Regions from separate parts of the Pelagibacterium nitratireducens genome, predicted to be linked through region 1. Evidence: predicted binding sites of a transcription regulator. Region 1 holds the regulator's gene; the other holds the start of a gene.
What was found. Region 1 encodes PhoB, which activates phosphate uptake and scavenging genes when phosphate is short. Its sites were predicted from a motif close to TGTCATNNANCTGTCAT; they were not measured.
Positions count from the first base shown of each region.

Region 2: V6617_RS04450 (YdcH family protein) is a predicted target of PhoB. The motif match lies at 4,319-4,335, and genes of this name have one in related genera.

Region 1 covers NZ_CP146275.1:3,038,611-3,048,022, reverse strand. The annotation lists gene pstC (phosphate ABC transporter permease subunit PstC) at 75-1,451, shown strand; gene pstA (phosphate ABC transporter permease PstA) at 1,454-2,815, shown strand; gene pstB (phosphate ABC transporter ATP-binding protein PstB) at 2,812-3,681, shown strand; gene phoU (phosphate signaling complex protein PhoU) at 3,694-4,401, shown strand; gene phoB (phosphate regulon transcriptional regulator PhoB) at 4,405-5,103, shown strand; gene V6617_RS15005 (UbiA family prenyltransferase) at 5,296-6,777, shown strand; gene V6617_RS15000 (GtrA family protein) at 6,774-7,211, shown strand; gene V6617_RS14995 (ABC transporter ATP-binding protein) at 7,264-8,991, shown strand; gene V6617_RS14990 (hypothetical protein) at 9,149-9,412, opposite strand, start outside.
Region 2 covers NZ_CP146275.1:867,392-876,803, reverse strand. The annotation lists gene V6617_RS04475 (NAD(P)H-quinone oxidoreductase) at 1-201, shown strand, start outside; gene V6617_RS04470 (S66 peptidase family protein) at 198-1,238, shown strand; gene V6617_RS04465 (alpha/beta hydrolase) at 1,372-2,283, shown strand; gene V6617_RS04460 (DUF1013 domain-containing protein) at 2,404-3,135, shown strand; gene V6617_RS04455 (sulfite exporter TauE/SafE family protein) at 3,293-4,051, shown strand; gene V6617_RS04450 (YdcH family protein) at 4,121-4,297, opposite strand; gene V6617_RS04445 (YdcH family protein) at 4,510-4,725, shown strand; gene V6617_RS04440 (siderophore-interacting protein) at 4,796-5,608, shown strand; gene V6617_RS04435 (AI-2E family transporter) at 5,743-8,007, opposite strand; gene purE (5-(carboxyamino)imidazole ribonucleotide mutase) at 8,191-8,655, shown strand; gene V6617_RS04425 (5-(carboxyamino)imidazole ribonucleotide synthase) at 8,648-9,412, shown strand, end outside.

The DNA.
Region 1 (9,412 bases):
CCGGGGTCCTCCATATAAAATTACAGTCCGCGCCGGGTCCCAGGCCCCGGCCCATCTGGAAGGACCAGTTCGCCGTGAACGCTCTCGTTATCGCCGCACTTTTGTTGGTTCTTCTCACGCTCTCTTATCAGATCGGCTGGTCGCGCAGCCGCAGGCTTGCCAGCGGAGGCGCCGAGCGCCTGCATTCGCGCCCCATCTATCACGGCGTTCTCGCCGCCCTTTTCGCCCTGCTTCCGGCAATCATCGTGCTCGGCCTGTGGGCGCTGTTCAGCGAAACGGTCACGCGCAGCTTCATTCTCGCACAACTGCCGCCCGAAACGGCGCAGCTTACCCAGGTCCAGGTGCAGGCCGTCATCAACCGTGTCCAGGCCATCGCCAACGGATTTGGCGTGGTCGGTGAGCCCGCGCCCGAGGAATTGGCTGCCGCCCAGGCCTTTGAGACCTTCCAGCTCGTTTCGTTCCTTGCCGTGATCGGCGCAGCCGCGGCGCTTGGCGCCGGCGGGCTCTTTTTTGCTCAGCGGCGCATCGGCTTGCGGCTGCGGGCCCGAACCGAAGTCGAAATCGCTGTCCGTATCGGCCTTATTGCCTGCTCCACCGTCGCGGTGCTGACCACGATCGGTATCGTGCTTTCGCTGCTTGCCGACGCCCTGCGGTTTTTCTCCTTCATCAACCCGCTCGACTTCTTCTTCGGCACCACCTGGAACCCCCGGTTCCAGAGCTCGGGCACCGGATCGGCTGGCGAATATGGCCTGCTGCCGCTGCTCTGGGGCACTGTCATGATCAGCCTCATCGCCATGCTGGTTGCCGTGCCGATTGGCTTGATGTCGGCCATCTATCTCTCCCAGTACGCGCCCCCCAATGTGCGCAATGTGGTCAAGCCCATCATCGAGGTGCTGGCCGGCATTCCCACCATCGTTTACGGCTTTTTCGCCCTGGTTACCGTGGGGCCGTTCTTTGCCGGCCTGGGCAACATGATCGGTGTGGACATCAGGGCGACAAGTGCGCTGACGGCAGGCGTGGTCATGGGAATCATGATCATCCCCTTCATCTCTTCGCTCAGTGACGACATCATCGCCCAGGTTCCCCGCACCATGCGCGACGGTTCGCTCGGGCTGGGCGCGACGCAATCGGAAACCATCCGCAAGGTTCTGCTGCCGGCTGCTTTGCCCGGCGTTGTGGGCGCCATCCTGCTCGCCGTCAGCCGGGCCATCGGCGAGACCATGATCGTGGTGCTGGCCGCCGGCAACAGCCCCGTGCTGCGCTTCAATCCGGCCGAGCCCACCTCCACCGTGACCGTAAGCATCGTCAATCAGCTCACCGGCGATGCCGATTTCACCAGCCCTCAATCTCTCGTGGCCTTCGCGCTTGGCCTGACACTCTTTGTCATGACCCTGCTGCTGAATGTCCTGGCACTCTACATCGTCCGCAAGTTCAGGGAGCAATACGAATAGCCATGGTCGACACATTGCTCTCCAGCCCCGAATCCAGCGATGCCAAGCGCGAACGCGTTCGCAAGAGTCTTGCGCGGCGCCATCGCAATGAAACCATGTTTCGCTGGGCCGGCATCCTGTCGATTGCCGCTGCGCTGGGCTTCGTTGCCATCCTGTTCGGGATGATCATCTCCAAGGGCCTGCCGTCCTTCTGGCAGTCAACGCTGCATGTCGAAGCCTATTTCGATCCCGAGCTGGTTGAAGGCGGTCCCCAGCCAGACCGTTCGGACAGTGCGTCCGATGCCGATTATCGCGCGGCGATGGTTCAGTGGCAGCGCGACGTTACTTTGTCCAACTGGAACGCCATCGTCGAAACCGCTGTCCGCACCGCCGTGCCCGATCTGGAAATCGAAAGCCGCGATGTTCTCGAACTCGTAACATCGGCCGCTCGCTTCCAGCTGCGCGATCGCTATTTCGCCAATCCCGACGTGCTCGGGCAGACCGTGCCGGTGACAATACTGGCCTCCGCCAACACCGACAACTGGCTCAAGGGCACCATCGACCGTTCGCTGGCTGACGAGCGCCAGCAGCTTTCTCCCCAGACACGCCAGCTTGCCGATCGGCTCCTGGAAGAGGGTGCCATAAGCTTCGATTTCGCCTGGCACATCTTTACCAATGTCGATAGCCGCTCCGCTCCTGCTTCGGCTGGTCTGGCCGGCGCGTTCATGGGTTCACTCTACATGATGATGGTGGTGATCGTGCTGGCCGTTCCGCTCGGCGTTGCCAGCGCGGTCTATCTTGAGGAGTTCGCGCCCAAGAACCGCTGGACCGACCTCATCGAAGTCAACATCAACAATCTCGCGGCCGTGCCCTCCATCGTCTTCGGTCTGCTCGGCGCGGCTGTGTTCATCAACTATCTTGGCCTGCCGCGCTCGGCACCGCTGGTTGGCGGCCTTGTGCTGACCCTGATGACCCTGCCCACCATCATCATTGCGACCCGCTCGTCATTGCGCGCTGTTTCGCCCTCGCTCCGTCAGGCGGCGCTCGGGCTTGGTGCCTCGCGCAACCAGACCGTGTTCCACCATGTTCTGCCGCTGACGTTCCCCGGCATTCTGACCGCCACCATCATCGGTGTAGCCCAGGCCCTTGGCGAGACGGCACCTCTGCTGCTGATCGGCATGAGCGCGTTCATCGCCAACATTCCCGCCAATCCGCTGGATTCGGCGACGGCTCTGCCGGTTCAGATCTATCTCTGGCAGGGCAACGAAAACCGGAACTTCTTTGAGGCGCGGACATCGGCTGCCATTATGGTCCTTTTGGGCATGATGATCCTGTTGAATGCCATCGCCATCTTCCTGCGCACACGATTGGAGCGCCGCAAATGACAATCGGAACCACAATGGACAGGAGTGCAATGCCTCCGATGAACCAGAGCAACACGACAGCTGGCGAGGCCGGCTTCCAGACAGTCCGCACGCCCGACGATACCGGGCACCCCGCGCGCCTCAAGGCGGAAGACGTTTCGGTCTTCTACAATGAAAAACAGGCGCTGTTCGACGTTTCGATCGATATCCCCGAAAAGGCTGTCAGCGCCTTTATCGGCCCTTCGGGGTGCGGCAAATCCACATTCCTGCGCTGCATCAATCGTATGAACGATACCATCGAGGGCTGCCGGGTCACCGGCACCGTCGCTCTCGACGGCGACAATCTTTACGACGCCAGCCTCGACGTGGTCGAACTGCGCGCCCGGATCGGTATGGTGTTCCAAAAGCCCAATCCGTTCCCCAAATCGATATTTGAAAACGTTGCCTATGGCCCCAAGATCCACGGACTGGCCCGCAACAAGTCCGATCTTGAAGAAATCGTCGTGACTTCGCTGCAAAAGGCGGGGCTGTTCGAAGAGGTCAAGGACCGGCTGCATTCGCCCGGCACCGGCCTGTCGGGTGGCCAGCAGCAGCGCCTGTGCATCGCGCGCGCCATAGCGGTCGGTCCCGAAGTCATCCTCATGGACGAGCCCTGCTCGGCACTCGATCCGATCGCAACCGCGATCATCGAGGAGCTGATCGACGAATTGCGTGCCAATTACACCATTGTTATCGTCACCCACTCCATGCAGCAGGCCGCGCGCGTCTCGCAAAAGACCGCGTTCTTCCACCTGGGCAAGCTGATCGAGGAAGGTCCGACCGAATCCATCTTCACCAATCCCAGGGAAAAGCGCACCCAGGATTACATCACCGGCCGCATCGGGTAGGAGACCCACGTCATGCCCAATTCAAGCGAACATATCGTTAGCTCCTACGAAGATGAACTGATCGAGTTGGCCCGTTCGATCTCGGAAATGGGCGGGTTTGTCGAAAAGGCGATTTCCAACGCCACCGACGCCCTGATCCGCTCCGATGCCGACCTTGCGCTGGCCACTGTGGCCGCCGACAAGAAGGTCGACGCCATGCAGGCCCAGATCGACGAGATGGCGGTCTCGATCATCGCCCGGCGCCAGCCCATGGCGCAGGACCTGCGCCTTGTCATCGCTTCCATTCACGTCGCCAACGATCTCGAACGCATCGGCGACATGGCCAAGTCGACGGCCCGTCGCTCCACCCAGTTCGAAGGCATCGGCATGTCGAGCCAGTTCAAGAACGGACTGCGCCACATGGGCGAACTCGTCCAGCGCCAGGTCAAGCTGGCCCTCGATGCCTTTGCCGCCCGCGACAAGGACATGGCGGTCGATGTGGTCGAGCGCGATACCGACGTCGATGCGCTCTATGTTTCCCTGTTCCGCGAACTCCTCACCTACATGATGGAAGATCCGCGTAATATCACCATGTGTACGCACCTCCTGTTCTGCGGCAAAAATCTTGAGCGGGTGGGCGATCACTCGACCAACATAGCAGAGCAGGCCTATTTCCTTGCGACCGGCCAGTCACTGACGTCGGACGTCGAGGATTTCAAGCGTGAGCAGATCAAGGGCTAGTCAATGATCCCTCAGGTTCTTGTTGTCGAAGACGAGGCCGATCTCGTCGAACTTCTGCGATACAATCTCGAGGCGGAAGATTTTTCCGTCGCAACCGCCGAAGATGCCGAAGAGGCCATGCTGCGCATCGCCGAAAACACGCCCGATATCATCCTGCTCGACTGGATGCTGCCGGGCACTTCGGGCATCGAGATCTGCCGCCGCATCCGCGCCCGCACCGATACCGCCCGCATCCCGATCATCATGCTCACCGCACGCGGCGAGGAAGAAGAGCGGGTGCGCGGTCTGGCGACCGGGGCCGACGATTATGTCGTCAAACCCTTTTCGCTTCCCGAGCTGATGGCCCGCATCAACGCCCTTTTGCGCCGGTCGAACCCGCAGTTGATCGCTGCTATCCTCAAGGCGGGCGACATCGAACTCGACCGCACCACCCATCGCGTCCGCCGCTCGGGCAAGGAAGTCCATCTCGGCCCCACAGAGTACCGCCTGCTCGAATACCTCATGGGCAATCCCGGCCGCGTCTATTCGCGTGAGCAATTGCTCGATGGCGTCTGGGGCACCGATGTCTATGTCGACGAGCGCACCGTGGACGTCCATGTCGGCCGGCTGCGCAAGGCCATCAATCGGGGGCGGGTCAAGGACCCCATCCGCACCGTCCGCGGCGCGGGCTATGCCTTCGACGAAAAATTCGTGGCGAACTAGAGGCTTGATAAACAGGTACGATTTTATCGATCCTGTTGGCACCATATTAAGCCAGATCGATAAAGCGTAAATTTTGTCGTGCATTTGACTGATTTGCGCGTCGCGCCTGATTAACGCTTATTTGCTGTTTTCTTTGCACCACAGCTTCGCGCCCGCGATAACGGGGCGAAATTTGCAAAGTGAGCAGGTGCGATGCCCAAATCAGCTGTTGCGGTCAAACAGACCCGTGCCGACCGGAAACCCCGATCGGGCCTTCTCCCGCTCGTTCTCGATCTCGACGACACCCTGATCCGCACCGATCTGCTGCACGAGACGGTTTTCGCCTATCTCAAGCAGAACCCGTTCGGCCTGTTTTCCCTCGTGCTCTGGCTCCTCAAGGGCAAGGCGCATCTCAAGCAGCAACTGGCCAGCCAGGTGACCCTCGAGGTCGACGACATCCCGCTCAACGCCGAGCTTGTCGCCTACGCCGAGGCCGAAAAGGCAAAAGGCCGTCAAATCATTCTGGCCACAGCGGCAGACAGCCTGCTGGCCATACGCATCGCTCACCGCTTCCCCTTTATCGATAAGACCATCGCATCCGATGGCATCACCAATCTCAAGGGCGCCACAAAGGCTCAAAAGCTGGCCGAAATGTTTCCCGATGGCTTCGTCTATGCCGGCGACAGCAAGACCGACCTTGCCGTCTGGAAAGTCGCGAAAGCCGGCGTTCTTGTCGAAACCGCCGGTGGCGTGGAGCGCGCGGCCGCCCGCCTGACCGATATCGAGCACACCATAAAGCGTCCCACACGGCTCAGGGATTGGATCAAGGAGGCGCGCCTGCATCAATGGGCCAAGAACGCCTTGGTGTTCGTGCCGCTCATGCTGGGTGGCCATATGCTCGACCTCGCAGCATGGACCAGCGCGGGCATGGCATTTCTCGCCCTGGGCATCCTCGCCTCCTCGACATATCTCCTCAACGACCTCTGGGACATCGCCGACGACCGCCGCCATTGGTCCAAGCGCAACCGTCCGCTCGCGGCCGGTCGCATATCCATCGCCAATGCCGTGGCCGCCATGCCCGTCGCCATGATTGCCGCCTTCGCGCTCGGCGCGCTGGTCAATCCCCTGGTTGTCGCAACGCTTGCCGCCTATCTGACCCTCACCGTCGCCTATTCCCTGGGGATCAAACGCAAGCCGATCCTCGATGCCTTCACGCTGGCCGTGCTGTTCACCTTGCGACTCGTATTGGGCATTGTCGCCGTCGGTGTCATGGCCTCGCCCTGGCTGCTTGTCTTTTCCATGTTCCTGTTTGCCTCGCTTTCCTTCGCCAAGCGCAACACCGAGGTGCAGCGCATGACCGACAATGGCGGATCGGGCCGGATCAGTGGGCGCGGATATTTCACAACCGATGCGCCCTTCATCATGGCCATGGGCGTGGCCAGCGGCATCGGCTCGGTTCTCATCCTTGTGCTCTATCTCACCCAGGATGCCCTGGCCGCCGATTTCTATTCGGATTCGATCTGGCTCTGGCTCATGCCCGCCGCCCTGTTCCTGTGGATCGGCCGCATCTGGATGCTCAGCTTTCGCGGCGAACTCAACGACGATCCCGTCGCCTTTGCCATGAAAGACCCCAAAAGCCTCATGCTCGCCGCCGGTCTGGCGCTCGGCTTCTTTCTCGCCTGGATCGGCATATGAGCCCGCAGGCCTTCCTCAAGCTGCCCCAGGTCGTGCGCTTCCTGCTGCTTGGCGGTCTTGCAGCGGCGATCAACTGGCTGGTGCGTTTCCCGCTCTCGCTCGTGCTGCCGTTTCCCGCCGCCGTGTTCGTGGCCTATCTCATTGGCATGAGCGCCGGGTTCACGCTCTACCGCGCCTATGTGTTTCCCAATTCCCGCCAGTCCATGGCGCTGCAGGCCACGCTCTTTCTCATCGTCAATGCGCTCGGCGCCGTTGTCGTCATGGCGGTTTCCCTGGCCCTGCTCGATCATTTGCTCCCGGCCATCGGATGGCGCTTGCTGCCTGAAGCGGTTGCACACGGCACGGCAATCGGCGTCGGCGCTGTTGCAAATTTCTTCGGCCACAAATATCTCAGTTTTCGGACCGCTCCCGACCACGCAGAAAACTTGACTTGACGAGTCTGGTTTAAGCGCGCTAGGTCCGGGCGGTATTGAAAGCGATCCGACGATGCTGCGCCGATTTTTCTCCTATTACGCGCCCTATAAGGGCCTGTTTTTCCTCGATTTCGGCTGCGCGGTCATCGTCGGCCTGCTCGAATTGAGCTTCCCCGTGGTCGTCCAGCTCTATGTCGATCAATTGCTGCCCAGCCAGAACTGGTTCTGGATTCTTGCCGCCGCTGCTGGTCTGCTGGTCGTCTATATCCTCAATGCGGGCCTGCTTTCGGTGGTCAACTATTGGGGCCACGCGCTTGGCATCGGCATCGAGACCGACATGCGCCGTCAGGCCTTCGATCACCTCCACAAACTCTCATTCCGCTATTTCGACAACAAGAAGACCGGGCACCTCATTACCCACGTCACCAAGGATCTCGAAGAGGTCGGTGAGATCGCCCATCACGGTCCCGAAGACGTCTTTATAGCCATCATGACCTTTATCGGTGCCTTCATCATCATGGCGCTGATGAATTTAAAGCTCGCCGCGCTCACCCTGTTCATCGTCCCGGTCGCCGCCTTCCTGATCTTCAAATACGGAAGCGCCATGACCATGACCTGGAAGAACCTTTACGGCCGGGTCGGCGATTTCAACCAGCGCATCGAGGAATCGATCGGCGGGGTCCGTGCCGTACGTGCCTTTGCCAATGAGCGCCATGAGCGCAAGCTGTTTGAAGGTGACAATCAGAGCTACCGCACCACCAAGCTCAAGGCCTACAAGATCATGACGGCGTCGATCTCGATGTCCTATATGGCCAAGAGCCTCGTGCAGTTGATGGTCATGCTCGCCGGGACCGCGCTCGTCATGTATGGCGAAATGACCTACGGCCAGTTCGTCGGCTTTCTGCTTCTCATCACCGTTCTGTTTCGTCCCATCGACAAGATCATCTCGGTCATCGAAAGCTATCCCAAAGGCATCGCCGGCTTCAAACGCTTCACCGACCTGATCGATACCGAACCCGATATCGTCGATAGCCCAAGCGCAAAAAGGGTTTCCGATCTCAGGGGCGATATCGTCTTCGACAAGGTCAACTTCGCCTATTCGGACAACCGCCCGATCCTGGCCGACATCACCCTCGGCGTTAAAGCCGGGCAAACCATCGCCCTGGTCGGTCCCTCCGGTGCGGGCAAGACCACGATCTGCTCACTGCTGCCGCGCTTTTACGAAATCGATTCCGGCGCCATCACCATCGATGGCATCGACATCCGCGACATGACCCAGGATTCCCTGCGCAGCCAGATCGGCATCGTCCAGCAGGACGTTTTCATGTTCGGCACCTCGATCCGCGACAACATCGCTTATGGCCGTCTGGGTGCAACCGACGAGGAGATCATGGCCGCCGCCCGCAGCGCCCAGTTCGATAGCGTCATTGCCCAATTGCCCGACGGGCTCGATACCATGATCGGCGAGCGCGGGGTCAAACTCTCGGGCGGCCAGAAGCAGCGCCTCGCCATCGCGCGAATATTTCTGAAAAACCCGCCGATCCTCATTCTCGACGAGGCGACCTCGGCGCTCGATACCGAAACAGAAATGCAGATCCAGCGCGCGCTTTCGGCACTCTCGGAGGGCCGCACCACTCTGGTCATCGCCCACCGCCTGGCCACCATCCGCAATGCGGACCGCATCGCCGTGGTCGCCGATGGCCGTATCGTGGAAGAGGGCGCCCATGAAGCGCTGGTCGCCAGGGCCGGCGCCTACGCTCGCCTGCACAATGCGCAGTTCGGCGCCTGGGCGGCTGAATAAGCGCTTGTCGGTTCGAAAGCGCGACCAGACAAGACGCTACGCCGCCAATCCCAGTGCCAGAAACGCCATGGTAATGAGGTTAAGCCCGATCCCACCGGAGCGCTTCCAGAAAAAGTGGTTTCCACTTTTTCGGTTCGGAAGCGTGACCACTTAGGAACTACGCCGCCAATCCCAGTGCCAGAAACGCCATGGTAATGAGGTTAAGCCCGATCCCGAAAGTCACCAGCAGCGCCAGCCCGCGCATGTCGCGATCGGTGACGGCAAGCGCCAGCATGTAAAAGACGATGGGCAGCCAGTCGAGCGCATAGCGCTGCACGTTGAACTGGGAATACCCGTTCGAGTGATAGAACAGGGTGGGCACGGCGATAACGAGGATCGTCGCAATCCCGATCAGTACCGGCCGGCGCATCGGCGCGAAAAA
Region 2 (9,412 bases), 1.5 Mb from region 1:
CTGCGCCCACAACCTGCAGCGACCAAGGCCCGGTTTGCCCAGGGCCTCAAGACCAGGATTTGGCCCGCCATCCAGGCGGGAAAAATCGTGCCGCCGCGCATCACGTCCTTCCCCCTTAAAAACGCCGCCGATGCCCACCGCGCCATGGAAGCCCCCGACCATTACGGCAAGATTGTCCTGACGGTCGGCAAGGACTCATGACCCTTAACTGGCCCACCCCACTCGTCATACCTCCGCGCCTTTCACCAGGCGATACCATAGCAATCGTCTCGCCAAGTTGGGGCGGCCCATCGGTCTTTCCCCATCGCTACGAGGCCGGGCTTTCCTGCCTGCGGGAGCGATTTGGATTTGAAATCGTCGAGATGCCCCACGCCCGTGCCGATGCGGACTGGTTGGCGGCGAACCCTTCCGCCCGCGCCGACGACATCATGGCTGCCTTTTCCGATCCCGGCATCAAGGGCGTGTTCGCCTCCATCGGCGGCGATGATGCCGTCAGGCTCGAACCATTTCTTGACCTGGCAGTGGTCGCCGCCAATCCCAAGCTGCTGATTGGCTATTCAGATACCACTGCAATCCATTTCGCCTGCCTCAGGGCTGGCTTGCAGAGCCTTTACGGCCCATCAGTGATGTCGGGCTTTGCCGAGAACGATGGAATCTCTCCCACCACAGAGGCATCGTTCCGCGCAGTGGCGATGGAAGGAAGCGCGCACGCCCTGCTCTGGAGCACCGAAGGGTGGACCGACCAGCTACTCGACTGGTCCGATCCCCAAAACCAGATCCGACCCCGCGAGCGCCACCCCTCCTCGGGCCCGTGGATCCTGCGCGGCAGCGGCATGGTGAGCGGTCGCTTGATCGGGGGGTGCTTCGAGGTTCTCGAGATGCTCAAGGCAACACCATGGTGGCCGCCGCTCGACTATTGGAACGGTGCCGTGCTCTTTCTCGAGTCATCGGAAGAGGCGCCTGGCGCCGATCATGTCACCCGCTGGATGCGCAATCTTGCCGCGCAAGGTATTCTCGATCGCATCAATGGGGTGTTGCTCTCCCGTCCCGCCGGCATGGATGGAGCGGGACAAGCGGCCCAAGAGGCAGCAGTCCTCGGCGCGCTTGACGAGCGCGGCCTGAAAGACATGCCGGTCATCGGCAATCTCGATTTCGGCCACACCGATCCGATCGTTACGCTGCCCTATGGCGGGACGGCCAGCATCGATTGTGACACCGGCGAAATCCGGCTGACCTGACACCCAGCCGTCGGACCCGGTCCCCATGTGTCGGTTTGGCAACGGATCGGTCACGATTGCGTCAAAGCTCACAACCACACTTGCCACCACGCACTCTTGCGATGATTTTGGAGCGTCCGGGGGCGCGACCGGTATGATCGATATCTTGATTGAAGGCTGGATGAACCAGACTACCCTGCGCCTTGTCGGCGGCCTCGTGCTGGCCTCGCTGATCCTTTATCTGCTGGTGGTGGCTGTCGCCTATACCTTCCAGCGCGAGATGGTCTTCCCCCGCCGTTTCGTTAACGCCCTGCCCTTTGCAGCCATGGTCGGTCCCGATTTCGAGCGTGTGACGCTTGAGACCGCCGATGGCGAAAGGCTCAAGGGCTATTTCAAGCCTCCGAGCGAAGGCGCACCGATGATCGTTGCCTTTCACGGCAATGGCAGCGTTCCCGAGCCGCAGGCTGTAAGGTTCGGCAGTGCGCCATGGGCCGATGCGGGCTTTGGCGTCCTCTCGTTTGCCTATCGCGGCTATCCCGGTTCAACCGGCACGCCAAGCGAAGAGGGACTGCTGCTCGATGCCGAAGCCGCCATCGCCTATGCCCAGAGCCACGCCCCCGGCAGCCGGCTGGTCTTTATCGGCCATTCGCTGGGGACCGGGGTCGCCGTCGCCATGTCGGAGCGCTATCCCAGCCAGGCGCTCGTCCTTGAGGCGCCCTTTTCGTCCCTGCCCGACGTCGTCGCCGCCACCATGCCGTTCCTGCCCGGGCAATTGGTGCGCGACACCTTCTTTTCCTCGCGCCGGATCGCGGGCAGTCGGGCTGATACCATAGTGATCGTCCATGGCGAGCGCGACACTGTGGTTCCCGCGTTTCTCGGCCGCCGCCTGTTCGCCGTCGCACCGCACGGGGTGTTCATGTCGGTCGAGGATGCCGACCACCTCAATCTGCGTGGGATGCGCGATCCCGAAATCCTCGATCTGGTCATCAACGGCTACCCACCCGAACCGACTCCGCAGAGTGAACCGGTCGGCAGCCCCGATCCGCTGGAAACCGGCGCCGTGTGATTGCCGATTGCATGATCGGCTTTTGGCCCCTATATTGAGCGCCAAATTCCCCCTCATTCCAGATTGGCGAGGCGGGCGGTTCGGAGGAACACCGGGCCGCAGCACAGGAGAGATTTACCCATGGCCACACAATTGCTCATGCCCAAGGCGACCGCCGTCTGGCTGGTCGAAAACACAGGGCTGACCTTCAAGCAGATCGCCGATTTCTGCACCCTGCATCCGCTCGAGGTCCAGGGCATCGCCGATGGCGACGTCGCTGGCGGTATCCGCGGTGTAAACCCGATCCAGAACGGCCAGCTCAACCGCGAGGAGATCGCCAAGGGCGAAGCCGACGAGAACTACAGGCTGAAAATCTCCGAGCCCAAGGTCAAGGTGGCAGCCCCCAAGCGCCGTGGCCCGCGCTACACGCCGACCTCGCGCCGCCACGAGCGTCCCAATGCCATCAAATGGCTGGTCCGCAACCATCCCGAACTCAAGGATGCCCAGATCATGCGCCTGGTGGGCACCACCAAGTCCACGATCGAATCCGTACGCGAAAACACCCACTGGAACGCGGCCAATCTGACCGCCATGGATCCTGTTACGCTCGGGTTGTGCTCGCAGATGGAACTGGACATGGAAGTGCGCAAGGCGGCCCGCACCGCCGGCATCACCGAGGACGCGCCCGAGGGCACACGCCTGATGACCGCAGAGGAAGCGCTCAACCGCGCCCAGTATGAGCCCCAGGAAGGCGAAGAATCCACTCATACGCCTGCCCAGGACAATTACGATGCCGAGCGCGAAGCCGAATCGGTCTTTGCCAAGCTCAAATCGCTCAAAGGCGACGATGCGGACGCCGACGACCGCGAATAGTTCTGCTGTTATCCTGGCTTCAGACGGCCCGCTGCCCCACCGCAGCGGGCCGTTTTCCGTTCGGCGTTCGCTATCGGGGCTACGGTTCTGGGCGTCCCGGACTTGACATCAGGGCCATTTGCCCACGCTATGCCGCCCTGTTCCCCGTCCAATCCCCATGTTTCAATTGACGTTCTTTCTTGTCGCTGCGCTCGCAGTCTTTCTGGTTGCTCTGTCGAAATCCGGTCTGGTCGCGAGCCTGGGCGTGGTCGGCGTGCCTTTGCTGACCCTGGTCATGCCGGCTCGCGACGCCGCCGGCATGATGCTGCCGCTGCTGATCATCATGGATATCATCGCGCTGATCGCCTATCGGCGTGAAGTCGCCTGGAAAGTGTTCTGGATACTGCTGCCCGGCGCCATGGTCGGAACGTTGGTCGCCTTTTCGCTTTCGGCTGTGGTCAGCGAGGCCATGGTGCGCCTGGCCATCGGCCTGATCACGCTGGCCTTCGTGCTCGACGCCTGGCTTCCCTTGCGCAAGAAACTCGAGGGCCTGCCGCCATCGCGGCCCTGGGGAACGTTCTGGGGTTCGGTTGCCGGGTTTACCAGCTTTGTGAGCCACACGGGCGGCCCCCCGGTTCAGATCTACATGCTGCCCATGCGGCTGCCGCCAGCGCTTTTCGCGGGCACCAACGCTGTATTCTTTGCCGTAATCAATGCCAGCAAGATCCCGTTCTATTTCGTCCTCGGCCAGCTTTCACTCGCCAACATGCAGGCCGCGCTCTATCTCGTGCCTGCGGCGATTGCCGGCATGGTGCTCGGCGTGTTTCTGGTCAGGCGTATCGATGCAGGTCTTTTCTACAGGGTGGCCTATATCCTGATTTTCCTGCTCTCGCTCAAGCTGATCTATGACGGTCTTGCCGGATTGTTTTTCGCCTGACCGCGGACACTAAAAAAGGCCGCAGCTTTCGCCGTGGCCTCACAGAAATCACAAGTCTATGAATGGACCTTAGTGAGTGGTCTCGTACTGAGCGCGCACCAACTGGTCCTTGAGTTCAAGTTTCTTACGCTTGAGAGCGGCGATCAGCAGCGCATCGCGGGCCGGATGGCGCATTTCTTCGCTGATCTTTCGTTCCAAATCCTGATGCCGCCGCTCCAGGGAAGTGATGTAAGTCTGTGAGGTCATGGCCACTCCTTTCATCATTGGACGACAGTATCGTCACATTCTTTGCGGCCTTTGTCCAATGGCAAATCTATGGCAGAAAGAGGCTGGAGCGCGCTGGGAGAACGCTGCAGATTTTCCCGGTTCGAGAGCACAATAAAACAATGGCTTAGAGTGCCGAACCGACTCGATTGGGGCCAATCGCGCTCTGGTACGGGTCCTGTGGGAAAACAATCATGCTGCCATTGGACAAGGAAATCGAAGCACGGCTCGGGCTTGAACTGGCCACCAAACGCCAGGAACACGCCGATCTCGACGCCGCAATTCATACCCTGACGGCATCGGGGCTGGCCGACATCACGCTGATCCAGCGGCTCAAGAAGCGCAAGCTGGCCCTCAAGGACCGGATCGTCCAGATCGAGCGGATCATCCTCCCCGACATAATAGCGTGACATTATGTTAAGTTGACTTAATGCCTCATCATTTGTAGGTCAGCCTCGAGCTTTTTGAGGATGATTTGCGATGACCCAACATGCCCGTCTTGTCGAACGCGTTCGTCATGAACTCAAATTCAGGGTTGCAAAGGTGGTCAAATCCGAGCGCATCACGCCGCTGATGGCACGGATCACGCTCACCTCGGACGATTTCGAAAGCTTTGTTTCCCTTGCCTATGACGATCACTGCAAGGTGTTCTTCCCCGAGCCGGGTGCAAACGACTTTCCGGTTCCCGAACGCGGAGAAAACGGGCTGGTTTTTCCCGATGGCAAACGCCCCGAGGCGCGCGACTATACGCCCCGTTACTACGACAACGCCGCCCGCACCCTGACGCTCGATTTCGTACTGCATGGCGACGGCCCGGCGTCGGGCTGGGCACAAAACGCACGCCCGGGCGACACGATAGGGGTCGGGGGCCCGCGCGGTTCGTTCGTCGTCCGGGGCGATTTCGACTGGTATCTGCTCGTCGGCGATGAAACCGCTCTTCCCGCCATTTCCCGCCGGCTCGAGGAATTGCCGCGCGACGCCCGCGCCATCGCCGTCATCGAGATTGCCGACAATGGCGAAATCCAGAAAATCGACGCGCCCGACCATGCCGAGATCCACTGGCTGAGCCGCGAAGGCGCCCAGCCGGGAGATCCCCACAGGTTGCTTGGAGCCGTCGAGGCCCTGGAACTGCCCAGCGGCGACGGCTACATCTTCGTTGCGGGCGAAAGCGCCATGAGCAAGGCGGTGCGTCACCACATGGTGGACGAGCGCGGGCACAACCCCGACTGGATCAAGGCCGCCGGGTACTGGCAGACGGGCAGCGAGGATTTCGACGACGGCCACGCTCACTAGAGCATTTTCGGAAATGGAGCATGTCCTCGACCCGATCGGGGATGGAAACGGTTTTGCGGTTCGGACAGGCGACAAAACACGAGATTAGAGCCGATCCGGGTCGCACAGGTGTTAAGACGAGGTCCTGGAGCCCGCTAGGCGACGGCTTCGTCTTCCTCGGCCTCGCGTCGCAGCAAGAGGTCCCTGATCTCTGCGGCTAGCGGGAGGACGGCCTTTTCGAGCAAAGCGATTTGCGCCTCATCGTAGAGGCTGGGCGCCTGATCGAAAATCGCCAGCACCGCGCCCAACTGTCCGTCGTCGAGCGGAACCGGGACGCCCCCATAGGCCCTGACCCCGCTTTCCACGACGGTCCGCAGATGGGCGTAGGGCGAGTGTTGCAGATCTTCGATAATCAGCGTTCCCGACTTCTTGAGCACTTCGTGGGCCAGATGTTCGGAATGGCTTTTGTTGGAACCGTCGCCGCCTGAATCGATAAGGGGCACGATGGTCACCATCGCCACCGTCGTGTTGGCCGACCGCGCCAGCCGCCGCAGCGATCGTGAAATGTCGGGGTCTGCGGCAGCCTGTGCCGAAATGGCCCGGGCCGAAAGACGCAATTGCGGGACTGCATCGGGATCGTCTTGGGCCACCATACCGTGTCCCCCCAGCGCAAGAGCGATTGCATGCTCGGCCAGCGCAATCGAATGGGCCACCACATCGATCTCGTCGGTGGTGCCTTCTCCCCGTCCGCCATTGTATTCGGGATGGAAATAACCGGCGACCACGACCATTTCCGGCTTGATACGCTTGAGGCGGCGGGCCGCATAGCGCGCATACACGTCAGGTTTCTGCCCAAGATAGCAAAGGCATGCCACCTCGGTCTGCGACAGGTCGATCTGGGCGATGCCCTCCTTGCGCAACGCCACCGGTGCCATCACCTGAGCCGAAAAGCCACGCGCCCGCACCCGTTCGGCGACCATGAGCGCCATGGCCTGATCGAGCTCGGTCTTACCTCCGAACACCCGGATACGCGCACCATCTTCCCCGTTGTCGGGCACGGTTTCGGCAATATCGTCAAGCACCTCGGAAAGGGTCTCCACCACACGATGGCGATGGGAGGGATCGGCGAGATCGCCCGCGATATCGGCTTCGGCCAGCCGCAGGGCCGGCACGGCGATATCGTCGTAAAACGCCGCAATTCCATCCTTTTCGATTTCGCGGTCGGCAAGGTCGGTCGCTTCTTCGACATTGCCCGAGATCAGCCTTTGATAAAACCGCTCCTGGGGCAGCAGCACCGGCGCGCTGCCCAGTATGGTTTCGATAAAGCCCAGACCGGGCACATAGCGCGCCATGACCACGATACACACCGTCAGCGGCATGGAGACAATCAGCCCGATCGGGCCCCACAGCGTGGCCCAGAACATTGCGGCGACCAGCACCGCAAGCGGGGTCAGCCCCGTCGAGGTGCCATAAAGCCGCGGTTCGACAATGTTGTTGGACACCACTTCGAGCACCAGATAGAGCCCGATGACCCCGAACAGCATCGTCCAGCCCGGATCGACAGCCACCGCCAACAGGATCGGAATGGTTGCAATCATCAGCGTACCCACGAACGGGATATAGCGAAATACGCTCGCCAACAGACCCCAAAGGACCGCGTTGGGTACGCCAAGCACAAAAAGACCCGCCCCGAAGAGGGTCCCATAACCGGCGCTGATTGTCGCCTGAGCCAGAAGATAGCGGCCAACGCGGGCGCTGGCTTCGTTCATGGCCTCGGTGCTGGCGCGCAGATCGCCGCGGCTGGCCAGCTTGAGAAACCGGTCGCGCAACTCCTCGCGCTCGAGCAACAGGAATATCAGAAAGATCGTAACGATCAGGACCGAAGCCAGCGGACCGATGATCGAGAAAAACACCGTCTGAGCTGTTTCGAGCGACCCCATGCCGTTATCGGCTATGACCACCTGGATCGGTTCGGGACCCTGCTCGGCCAGCGTCTCGGCGCTGGCCTCCACCTGCGCGCCCAGCCGTTCGATAGTGGCGACGAGCCTGTCTATGACCTGCCCGCCCCCGAACGTCTCCTGGAGCATCCGGAGCTTCTCGCTGATCGTTGCCTGATAGCGCGGCAGATCGGATGCCAGCGAAAGCATCTGCGAAAATGCCAGATAGGCGACACCCGAAATCAGCGCAAGCACCGCCAGCACCGAGACAATAACCGCAGCAATATGAGGCGTTCCGACCCGACGCAGGCTGTGAACGACCGGACCCAGGGCAAAGGCGAGCAGCACAGCCAGAACCAGCGGCACGAAAATACCGCGCCCCAGATAGAGCACGGCAACAATCAGAACGAAGGTCAAAATCGCCGCGACAGGCTGGAAGCCCATCAGCGAAGGCGCCGGGGCAACCGGCGGTTTCGTGTCCATCTACTGTTTCCCAATCCAAGCCCGTCTGGACCCCGCGATCTCAAAACGCCATGCGCTAGCTTTCGTTCCCTGCACCTGCCAACAGATGCTGCGGCTTGAACCTTTTTGGCTTATCGGATACAGCCACGCTTTAGCCAATTGAGGGCCGGGCTCTTGGTTTCATCTCCTCCTATCGCAATCGTCATGGGCAGCCAGTCAGACTGGCCCACAATGCGCTTTGCCGCCGAAACGCTCGAGGCACTCAGGCTCGATTATGAAGCGCGCATCGTCTCGGCGCACCGGACCCCGCTGCGCATGGTCGATTTCGCCACAACAGCGCGCGAGGACGGCTTTCAGGTCATCATTGCCGGGGCCGGTGGCGCCGCGCACCTGCCGGGTATGATTGCGTCGATGACCACACTGCCGGTGCTGGGCGTGCCCGTGGAAAGCAAGGCCCTGCACGGGCAGGATAGCCTGCTCTCGATCGTCCAGATGCCCGGCGGCGTTCCGGTCGGCACCCTGGCCATCGGCAAGGCCGGCGCGATCAACGCAGCGCTGCTTGCCGCCTCGATCCTCTCGCTCGCCGATGAAGAGCTTGCGGCACGGCTCACCGAGTGGCGCACCCGCCAGACCAACGCAGTTGCGGAGTTTCCCAAGGACGATGACTGACAGCCACCCTCTCCAGCCCGGCAGTTCCATCGGCATTCTGGGCGGCGGCCAGCTTGGGCGCATGCTCTCTCTAGCGGCAAGCCAGTTGGGCATGAAGACCCATATCTACTGCCCGGACCCGCAAAGCCCCGCTTTCGATGTCACCCCCACCAAAACCATTGCCGGCTATGATGATGTCGCAGCCCTGAGGGCCTTTGCGGGCGGCGTCGACGTTGTGACCTACGAGTTCGAGAACGTGCCGCTGGCCACCGCAAAGGTCATCGCCGACAACGTGCCGCTGCGCCCGGGCGCCAAGGCACTCGAAGTCAGCCAGGATCGCCTGGCCGAAAAGAGCTTTCTGAGCCGCGCCGGTGTTGCCATCGCGCCCTATCGCGCTGTCGCCAGCCTCGACGAGTTGCAGGCGGCAGTCGCCGAAATCGGTCTTCCTGCCGTCCTCAAGACCACACGGCTGGGCTATGACGGCAAGGGCCAGCGCATGATCGCCAAGCCTGACGACCTCGAAGGCGCCTTTGCCGAGCTTGAACCGGGCGCCCCTTTGGTTCTCGAAGCCTATGTCCCGTTCGAAAAGGAAATCTCGGTCATCGTGGTGCGTGGCGCCGATGGGGCCGTGGTCACCTACGATCCGGCCGAAAACATTCACCGCAACCACATCCTCAAGACCTCGACCCTGCCCGCCACCGTTTCCGATGCCGTGGTGATCAAGGCCAGGGCCGTCGCCGCCGACATTGCAACCGCGCTCGATTATGTCGGCACCATG